Pontibacter akesuensis: one gene and its partner. The protein of the gene in region 1 interacts with the protein of each later gene in a pairwise test. Links are inferred from orthologs where the notes say so. Each region holds a gene or a part of one and is shown on either strand. Other genes may lie near its edges.

Region 1 (5,434 bases):
AAGTGCTCTAAGACAGAAATCCCCGTTTGCTTACGTGTTTTAGCAGCCGGGGATTTTTTTGTGGTACGAGCAGAACTTGAGGTGTTTCAGCTACTATTAAATGTTTAAAAATAGCGTTTTCTGCATCTTTATAACACCCAATAAACAAGAAACGCCTGTTTTTCAGTAGTACTGTAGCGGGAAGCCGCGTTTAAATCAATGGCTATTTTATGTACATACATTAGCTTATCAGGTGCTTTTTGCTGGAAAGAGATTTAAATAACTTTCGCCGTACCTTACCGCAGGATAAAAAAAGCTGCTGACAGGCTCAGAAAAAAGGTTTTTTTTTATTATTATTGAGAAACTCACCTTACAAATAATATGATTCTAGAGAACGAAGTCGGAATCAAAAGCTTCCGGAATGAATGGCAGAAAGCCAGTGTTAGCATCCTGTACACCTATGGCTTTCTGAGCAATGGGTATGAAACCTTTTTTAAAAGACATAACATTACCTCGCAACAGTACAATGCGTTGCGTATTCTTCGCGATCAACATCCAAAACCTGTCTCTACTTCCTTCATGCGTGAAAAAATGCTTGATAAGATGTCGGATGCGTCGCGGTTGGTAAGCAGATTAAGTGCAAAAGGTCTTGTAACAGTTACCCAGAATCCCGCTGATAAGCGTTTGGTTAACATCCTCATTTCTCCGGTGGGGCAGGAATTAATAAATAACATTGATGCTGACCTGGGGGAGTTGGATAACTTATTGAAGGGGCTCACAGAAGAAGAGGCGACAACCTTGGTGCACCTTCTTTACAAAGTAAGAGAATCTATAAATGCAGCGGATGAAAAAACAATTACTACAGAGAGCATAAACGCCTGATCTATTCTAAACTAATCTAACCTCTTTTTCTGATCATAGAGCGGCATACATTTTACCTGCCGTATCTCTCCTGATCAGGTTAAACAAAAAAGCCGTACAGGTTCATCCTGTACGGCTTTTTTGTTTAGCTAAAGCTGTATTTATACTACAATGTTAATGATTTTGCCGGGCACAAGTATGACTTTCTTAGGAGCCTTGCCTTCAAAGAACTTTGTTACCTGTTCCTCAGCCAGCACGGCTTTTTCTATATCCTCCCGTGGCGCATCCAACGCAAACTCCAGCTTTGCACGCATCTTGCCATTCACCGACACCGGGTATTCAAACGTGTTTTCTAACAGGTACTCTTCTTTAAATTCCGGAAAGCTGGCGTAGCTGATGCTTTCGCTATGGCCTAACTGCTGCCACAGCTCTTCTGTAATGTGCGGCGCGTAGGGTGAAAGTATAACCGTAAGCGGCTCCAGGATGGCGCGTTTGCTGCACTTAAGCTGGCTTAGCTCGTTCACGCATATCATGAAGGTAGAAACGGAGGTATTGAAGGAGAACCGCTCGATGTCGTCCTCCACCTTCTTGATCGTCTTATGCAATGCTTTTAATTCCTGTGCTGTCGGTTGCTCGTCGGTTACCTGCAGGTTGCCTTCCTGGTCGTAGAACAGCCTCCAGTACTTCTTCAGGAATTTATGCACGCCGTCCATGCCGTTGGTATTCCATGGCTTGAACTGCTCCAGCGGTCCCAGAAACATCTCGTACATGCGCAGCGTGTCGGCTCCCTGGCGCTCCACAATGTCATCCGGGTTCACCACGTTATACTTGGATTTTGACATCTTCTCGATCTCCACGCCGCAGATGTACTTGCCGTCCTCCAATATAAACTCGGCATCCTCATTTTCAGGGCGCCAGTTCTTGAACGCCTCCAGGTCCAGGACATCGTTTTCCACGATGTTTACGTCCACGTGCAGCTGTGAAGTCTCATACTGCTCCTTCAGCCCAAATGAAACATACTTGTTTGTGCCGTTGATGCGGTACACAAAGTTAGAGCGCCCTTGGATCATGCCCTGGTTGATGAGCTTCTTGAAAGGCTCCTGTTCTACCACCAATCCCATGTCGAACATGAACTTGTTCCAGAAGCGCGAGTACAGCAGGTGCCCCGTGGCGTGCTCAGAGCCACCGATGTACAGGTCCACATTGCGCCAGTACTTCACGATATCCTCATCAGCGAAGGCGCTGTCGTTCTGGGGGTCCATGTAGCGGTACCAGTACCAGCTGCTGCCAGCCCAGCCCGGCATGGTGCTCAGCTCATACTCATATTCGTTTTCATACTTCCAATCCACAGCGCGGCCAAGCGGCGGCTCACCTGTTTCAGTTGGCAGATACGCATCTATTTTCGGCAGTTCCAGCGGCAGCTCCTCTTGCTTGATCAGGTGTGGGATACCGTTTTTGTAGTACACTGGCACCGGCTCCCCCCAATAGCGCTGGCGGCTGAACACAGCGTCGCGCATGCGGAACTGGGTGCGGCCCTTGCCCACGCCCAATTCCTCGGCTCTGGCAATTCCGGCAAGTATAGCTTCCTTTACGTCCATGCCGTTCAGGAAACCGGAGTTGATGATCTTGCCTTCTTTTGCACCGTAGGCCTCCACTTCCAGGTTGCCGCCGGCCACCACTTCTGGGATCGGCAGGTTAAAATGCTTCGCAAAGGCGTAGTCGCGGGAGTCGTGACCCGGAACGGCCATCACGGCACCTGTACCGTATCCAGCCAGCACGTAATCGGCAATCCAGATCGGCACACGCTCATTCGAGATTGGGTTGGTGGCATAGGCGCCGGTAAACACCCCGCTCACAGCTTTCACGTCCGTCATGCGCTCGCGCTCCGAACGGTTTTTAGCCACGTTCACGTACGCCTCCACTTCGGCACGCTGTGCATCTGTGGTGATCTGCGCTACTAAGTCATGCTCCGGCGCCAGCACCACAAACGAAACTCCGAAAATCGTATCGATACGGGTAGTGAATACCTTAATCTTATCCGCAGCATTTTCTACCTTAAAATCAAGCTCGGCACCCACTGATTTGCCGATCCAGTTGCGTTGCATTTCTTTGATCGGCTCCGGCCAGTCGATGTCATCGAGGCCATGCAGCAGGCGCTCGGCATAGGCAGTGATGCGCATCATCCACTGGCGCATTTTCTTACGCTCCACCGGATAGCCGCCGCGCTCCGACACACCGCCCACCACTTCGTCGTTGGCGAGCACCGTGCCCATGGCAGGGCACCAGTTTACCACGGCCTCGGCCACGTATGTCAGTCTATACTTCAACAGCATTTCGGCCTGCTGCTGCTCACTGTAACTAGCCCAGTCGGCAGACGAGAAAGCGGGCGTATCCTCATCGCAGGCGGCGTTTACTTTTTCGTTTCCGCTTTGCTCAAACACACGCACCAGCGCATCAATCGGTTCGGCTTTGTCGGTGCTGTAGTTGTAGTAGGAGTTAAACAGCTGCATGAAAATCCACTGAGTCCACTTGTAGTAATCGGGCTCTGAAGTGCGGATCTCGCGCTCCCAGTCAAATGAGAAACCGATGTTCTTCAGCTGCTCCACATAGCGCTTGATGTTCTGCTCTGTGGTGATAGCCGGATGCTGGCCTGTCTGGATGGCATACTGCTCGGCGGGCAAACCAAAGGCATCAAAGCCCATCGGGTGCAACACGTTAAATCCTTTCAGGCGCTTGTAGCGGCTCACGATGTCAGAGGCAATATAACCGAGCGGGTGGCCCACATGCAGGCCGGCACCAGAAGGATATGGGAACATATCCAGGGCGTAGTACTTTGGTTTATCGCTGGTGGCAGTCGCTTTGAAGGTCTGGTTCTCTTCCCAGTACTGCTGCCACTTCTTCTCAATATCTTTGAAATTATACTCTGACATTTGGTATAGCTGTGTTATCTGATTCCTGGTTAAGCTGCTAAGATAATTGTTAATCTTTTAAATGTTGACTGCAGTCGGGGCAAAATTGCTTTTGAGGCCCGTTTACAAGTTTAAAATGGAGTATAAACATGAAAGCAAAAAAAGCAAAAATCTTACCTTTGCGTAAAAACCGGCATACCATGGAAAAGAAGCACGACCTACTCGATATCATGCACCTGATTTATGTGATGGACCCGATGTGCTCGTGGTGCTACGGCTTTGCGCCGGTGATTAAGCGCCTGGTGGCGGAGCAGGAGGGAAAGCTGCAGTTCAAACTGGTACTGGGCGGCCTGCGCCCCGGCACCGAGAAGCCGCTGGATGATCATTTGAAAGCGAGCATCCGCCAGCATTGGGAGGACGTGGAGCAGGTAACAGGGCAGCCATTCGACTATTCTTTTTTTGAGCGGGAGGATTTTGTCTACGACACTGAGCCTGCCTGCCGCGCTACGGTGACTGTGCGCTACCTGCAGCCTGAGCAGGAGTTTGAAATGGCCGCCGCAGTGCAAAGCGCTTTTTATGCCCGCAACAACGACGTAACAAAACCCGCGGTGCTGGCAAGCATAGCAAGTACCTTCGGTGTGGATGAAGACACGTTTTTAGAGAAATTCGAGTCGGAGGAAATGAAGGAAAAGACGCAGCAGGATTTCACTATTGCTAAACACTTGCAGGCCACAGCATTCCCGAGTTTATACTTGCTCAATGGCACAAACATTCACCTGATCGCGCGGGGATACCGACCCTACGAGGGCATGCAGGCGCACCTGAACCGTGTGCTGCAGCAATTGGCTCCTGACGAAAACCCGCTGAAGGACTAAATCAGACACAAGTATCAGGACGTAAGACACAAGATTTTTCTTCCTATACCATTGTCTTCTCGACGATAGGAGAGATCTCACAGAAATTCAAGAAGCACAAATAAAAGTATACTTAGATCAAAGCTGCTGTGCCAGCACCTCCTGCAGCGGATCAACACCATTCCAGGTGCCCTGACTGCTGATGGGTTTGAAGCGGGCAAACAGTTCTTCTGCATACCACTTTTCGGCCCGTGTCCGCCGCATCACTTCCTGGTGCAGCGGGTGCCGATAGGCGTACTGTTTCATTGCCTCCCCCGATTCCCACACGCTAAAGGTTGCCTGCCGCACCAGCGGCAGTTCACCCAATCCGATAGAGCAAATCAAACCTTCTGCCGTTTCCAGGCCTGCACTTGTTTTAGGCACAAAGCGCCAGAAGCTCGGCAGCGCCAGCCAGTTTATACTTGCCCGCGTCAGCACGGCAATCGGGCCGCTGCTGTATTTTTCCGGCAGGGCAGGGGCAAAAGGGGCTTGCTTGTCCCAGAGGCCGTGTTGCTGGTACGGTAGTAATTTTACCGTCCAAATCTCCTCCGTGTGCATTTGGTATTCTTCAATTAATCCTGATTGCTGCAGAAAAGCATCAGCGGCTTCCTCGCTCTCCCAGGTGCACATCAGGCCGTAGCGCCAGAAATTTGGCTTCAGGCTGAACCCCCTGCCATGCCCGCTACCCAGCAATTTGTAAAACAACAGCCCCGGCACTTTCTTAAGGTGCGGACCGGAAGTGCCCATTTGTGCCAGCCCCCAGCGCATGCTTCCGCTGCGGATGCCGAATAG
Region 2 (5,011 bases), 4.5 Mb from region 1 along the record:
ACAATATCGTAGAAGTAGCCATCGACAACGACTTCACCATCCCTGTTGCCAGACGCGAGGTGGTGGTGATTGCTGCCGAGGAAAAGCAGTTTATGCGCCCTGAGGATGCCATTGCCCCGGCTCCTGCGCGAGTTAAAGCACCACAGGCGCCTCTGCTGGCCGCGCAAGGCATTTACTTGGCGCTGGTGCATCAGTCGGATGAGTTGCTGGCGGTAACGGTGGTGAATAATTCCGATTATGATCTGCTTTTTACGAGCGGCGAGGAACGCGAAAAGAACTACCGAGGCTTGCAGAACGACAAACTGGCTCCTAAGGCAACGCGCGTCATCACGCATTACCACCTGAAGGATTTCGAGAAATGGCCAAACCTGCTCATCCAGTTCATGCAGCACCGCAATGGCAGCCCTACCATTTTTGAGCCTACCGTAAAGTGCATCCAGTTCAAGGCCAGCTCCTTCTACAAAAGCAAGCGCACGGCACCGGTTCTCAATAAAGAAGGTTACGTGTACCAACTCGACCAGAAGCCCGTCTCCATCGATCCGGACAAGATTAAGGAACAGTTGGCTGAGGCGGTTGAGAAAAGCGAGAATTTTAAACTGACCGCACCGGAGCACGAAGTGGACCTGCACATCGAGAAGCTGATCGACGACCACAGCGGCATGAGCAACAGCGCCATGCTGAAGCTGCAGTTGGAGCGGTTCCAGGATGCCCTGGATCGTGCCATGGCCACCAATATGCACGAGATCGTGTTCATTCACGGGGCCGGCAACGGCGTGCTGCGCAAGGAACTTCAGAAAATCCTGAGTCGCACCCCAGGCATTCAGCACTACAAAGATGCTCACAAAGAAAAGTTTGGCTACGGCGCCACGCTGGTAAAGCTGAAATAGCCTTGGTAGTTCTGAGTCATGGGTTCTGAGTCACGAGTTGTCCCATATATTTATAACTCAAGACTCAGAATTCGTGACTCAGAACAAAACCAGAACCTACGGTTCTGGTTATTTGTTATCTTTGCTGCTGAACAAAGTATCAACGGCAAGCCGTCTTATCGCTGCCCTTTCGGGGGGAGAGGAAAGTCCGGGCAACGCAGAGCATCCTACTTCCTAACGGGAAGGGTCCTGAGCAATTGGGATACAGCCAGTGCCACAGAAAATAACCGCCAGCCTTGTGCTGGTAAGGGTGAAAAGGTGCGGTAAGAGCGCACCAGCGGCTGGGTGACCAGTCCGGCTGGGTAAACCTTAGGAGTTGAAAGACCAAATAGGCTGGCAGCGCCTCGCTTCGGCGGGGCTAAGGGCTGCTCGTCCGATGTCAGTGGGTAGGTCGATGGAGCCTGCGCGCGAGTGCAGGCCTAGATAAATGATAAGACGCTGTGCCTTCGGGCGTAGCGACAGAACCCGGCTTACAGGCTTGTCGTTGATGTTTTGTTTTCCTTTCTAAAAATACCTCCCACACTTCTAAGGAGTAGTAGCCATACTATAGTCGGGATAAACTTGGCGCTTGCTCAGGAAATGGGAGTCATCCTGCCAATCCTCCAATACTAAAAATCCTGATTCAGACAAAAAGAATTAGCGCATACCGCAGCAAGTATAAATTCATACTTCCCCACAGCAAAAGCCCCTAAACCATCTGCCCTATTTCCTGTGTGCTTTAGAATCTGTTTCCTATTTTTACAGGAAGTATAAAAGACACAACACATGGCTACAGCGCAAGATCCGGCCCTGGAGATACAGGAGCTGACGCAGAAAATAAACCACCTGAATTACCAGTATTACCAGAACAGCGTTTCCGAAGTTTCTGATTTCGAATTTGACCAGCTCCTGAAGCGGCTGGAGGCACTCGAGGAGCAACACCCGGAGCTGCGGCTGCCCCACTCCCCCAGCATGCGCGTGGGTGGCACCGTGACGAAGAACTTTGAAACTGTTTACCACAAGTGGCCGATGCTCTCGCTTAGCAACACTTACTCAGAAGAGGACCTGCGGGAATTTGACAAGCGCGTGCGCAAGGTTGTGGGCGATGAAGTAGAATATGTCTGCGAGCAGAAGTTTGACGGTGTGGCCATTAGCCTTACCTACGAAAAAGGTAGGTTTGTGCAGGGTGCCACCCGCGGCGACGGCACCCGTGGCGATAACATCACCGCCAACGTACGCACCATTCACGATGTACCGCTGCAGGCGCATGGCGAAGGTTTCCCAGAGCTGTTTGAAGTGCGCGGCGAAGTGTTTATGCCGTTCCAGGTGTTCGAGCAACTCAATGCTGAGCGCGAAGAAACAGGTGAGCAATTGCTGGCCAACCCGCGCAACGCCACATCAGGTACGCTAAAGCAGCAGGATTCTGCCGTGGTGGCCGCCCGTAAGTTAGGCTGCTTCTCCTACAGCTTCCACACTGACAAAATTCATTTCGAAACCCATTCCGAAAGCCTGCAGGCCATCCATAAATGGGGCTTTAAGGTGTCTGATACCTGGCGCAAGTGCGGCAGTATAGACGATGTGATGGCTTATATCAACGAGTGGGAAACAAAGCGATTTGAACTGCCGATTGCAACCGATGGCGTAGTGGTGAAAGTAAATAGCTACGCCCTGCAGGAAGAGCTGGGCTTTACAGCCAAGAGCCCGCGCTGGGCGATTGCCTATAAGTATGCCGCCATGAGCGCGGCTACTCAGTTGCAAGGAATTCAGTACCAGGTGGGACGCACGGGTGCCGTTACGCCGGTAGCCCTACTGGAACCGGTGCAGCTAGCCGGAACTGTGGTAAAACGGGCTTCTGTGCACAACGCTAATGAAATTCAGCGCCTGGACCTGCGCCTGGGCGATATCGTTTTTGTAGAGAAGGGCGGCGAGATTATTCCTAAGATCACGGGAGTTGATTTTGAAAAACGCCCCGCTGACAGCCAGCCTATACTTTACCCAACCAGTTGCCCGGCCTGTGGCACCGAACTGATTCGATCGGAAGGCGAAGCGCATTTTTACTGCCCGAACGACAAGGGTTGCCCGCCGCAGATCAAGGCGAAGCTGGAGCACTTCATCTCCCGCAAAGCCATGAACATCGACGGTCTGGGCCCGGAAACTATTGAGCAATTGTACGAAACAGGACTGGTACGCAATGCAGCCGACCTCTACGACCTGACCTTTAAGCAGCTGGTGGAACTGGAGCGCATGGGCGAGAAATCAGCGAACAACATTCTGCAGAGCCTCGAGAAATCCAAAGCCACGCCGTACGACCGCGTGTTGTTTGCTTTAGGAATTCGGTTTGTGGGCAGCACGGTAGCCAAAAAACTGGCGCAGGGCCTGCCCGACTTAGAGGCCTTGCGGGGTGCCACGTATGAGGAACTGATTGCCATAAACGAAATTGGTGAGCGCATTGCCCGCTCCATACTTGCTTACTTTCAGGACCCGGATCAGGTGCAGCTCGTGGAGCGGCTTAAAGCGGCTGGCTTGCAATTTAGGTCCGAGAACACGGTACCTGAGATGCAGAGCGATAAGTTTGTGGGGCAGACGTTTGTAATTTCCGGCGTATTTGAGAGTGTGAGCCGTGAAGAGCTGCAGCAACTGATCATCAGCCATGGCGGCAAGGTGGTAAGTTCTATCTCCAAGAAGCTGTCTTACCTGGTGGCCGGCGATAAAATGGGGCCATCTAAACTGGAGAAAGCGGAAAGCCTGGGCATAACCATACTCAGTGAAGAAGAATTTTTAAGGATGATCGGGTAAAGACTGCCTTTGCTTCTGCTATATAAGTCACCTCACCCCAACCTTCTACCAACTCGGGCAAGGGAACATAAATTGCCCGTGCTGTTTTGCACACAAGTAGCAAAAGTAACAAATCCCTCCTCCCTCTGGGAGGAAGCCAGGAGGAGGGTTTAAGATTTGAATAATCTTATTGAGTACCTGCCTCTAAGATCTTAGCACGCCATTGCTTATCCTAAAAAAGAAGAGCAGCACCGTTTAACGGTGCTGCCCAACCTTTCAAACAACAAACAACTAAACTAAACTATAAAATCAGGAGATGCGCTTTCGGGCTACATCAAAATACCCAAGTATAAAAATCAGCAGGCCCGATCCCAGACTCAGCAATACCGGCTCTACAAATACCTGCTGCACATCGTTGCCCTTCGGAAACGTCATAACGGTCATGAGCGGATAGGCGAATGGATAGTAGTGGATGTGTTCCCAGCGCATTGCCACCATCACCGTAATAATGGCCACTGTTCCGACGCCCATACTTAAAGCAAAGCTGCTCCAGCGCATACTCAGCCAGAACTGCAGCGCTACAATCACAAAGCAGGACAGGTACAGTTTCAGGCAGGTGATGTAGACAATATTCAACCCTTCCACTACATCAAAGCCGAGATCAGGGCGCACCAGGCTAAGGAAAAAACCAGCAGCCAGGTAGGCCACCACATACACCGCATTGCTTAGCAGCACCAACCCTAACACGGTACTTGCCTTCGCCAGGTAAATAGCGCCCTTGGGCAGCGGCAGGCTATAGAGGTGTTTCCATCCATTCGACTTGTGCTCAATGCCATTGGTGAGGCTCGTTAGCAGGGCGATAAAAATGGGCATCAGCATGATGGTGTATACCATAAAGCTTTGCGCGGCGAAGGCATGCCAGGCATTAGCTCCGTCTTTGACCATATGCTCTCCTTTTGCCCAAAACACAAGCACATACATGCTGATGAGGGCGCAGGGAGCCAACACGGCCAACCACAGCGAGAAAGTGTTTTTCAGCTTCAGGGTTTCAGCGCTTAGGCTGTTACCATAGTAGGTTAAGCTATTCATAGTTTTGCAGGCTCTGATTGACGTGTAGCAGGCGCGGCAGCATCGGCGTTGGTAATGTGCAGAAACAGTTCTTCCAGATTCTGGGTGTTGCTACTGAGGCGGTACACCTCCAGCCCGTTTTCCACCAGCAAGCGGTTTAGTGATGCCACCTCGGTTTTATGCTGCACCTGCACTGTTACGCTATCTGCCTCCTGCGGCAGCACGTGGTACTGGTGATCCGACAGTAGCTTATGGGCTAATGT

Evidence for each region. The genes of interacting proteins can lie anywhere in the genome.
Region 2: the proteins of leuS (region 1) and ligA interact in binary tests that used the Escherichia coli proteins (3 or more experiments, as listed by UniProt). The link is inferred for Pontibacter akesuensis from one-to-one orthologs.

What each region holds. Positions count from the first base shown.
Region 1 is NZ_CP014766.1:4,499,763-4,505,196, reverse strand. What follows is about bases 802-4,140. They hold leuS (leucine--tRNA ligase), read right to left. Parts: upstream 3,771-4,140; coding sequence 1,002-3,770; downstream 802-1,001. Other genes in these bases: A0W33_RS19110 (DsbA family protein), read left to right, coding at 3,950-4,140; A0W33_RS19120 (MarR family winged helix-turn-helix transcriptional regulator), read left to right, coding at 802-861. Outside these bases: more of A0W33_RS19120, read left to right, coding at 361-801; more of A0W33_RS19110, read left to right, coding at 4,141-4,624; A0W33_RS19105 (spheroidene monooxygenase), read right to left, coding at 4,742-5,434.
Region 2 is NZ_CP014766.1:12,486-17,496, forward strand. What follows is about bases 1,281-4,196. They hold ligA (NAD-dependent DNA ligase LigA), read left to right. Parts: upstream 1,281-1,691; coding sequence 1,692-3,701; downstream 3,702-4,196. Other genes in these bases: A0W33_RS00075 (ABC transporter permease), read right to left, coding at 3,990-4,196. In the rest of the region: A0W33_RS00060 (Smr/MutS family protein), read left to right, coding at 1-887; more of A0W33_RS00075, read right to left, coding at 4,197-4,769; A0W33_RS00080 (ABC transporter ATP-binding protein), read right to left, coding at 4,766-5,011. UniProt on the Escherichia coli protein: DNA ligase that catalyzes the formation of phosphodiester linkages between 5'-phosphoryl and 3'-hydroxyl groups in double-stranded DNA using NAD as a coenzyme and as the energy source for the reaction.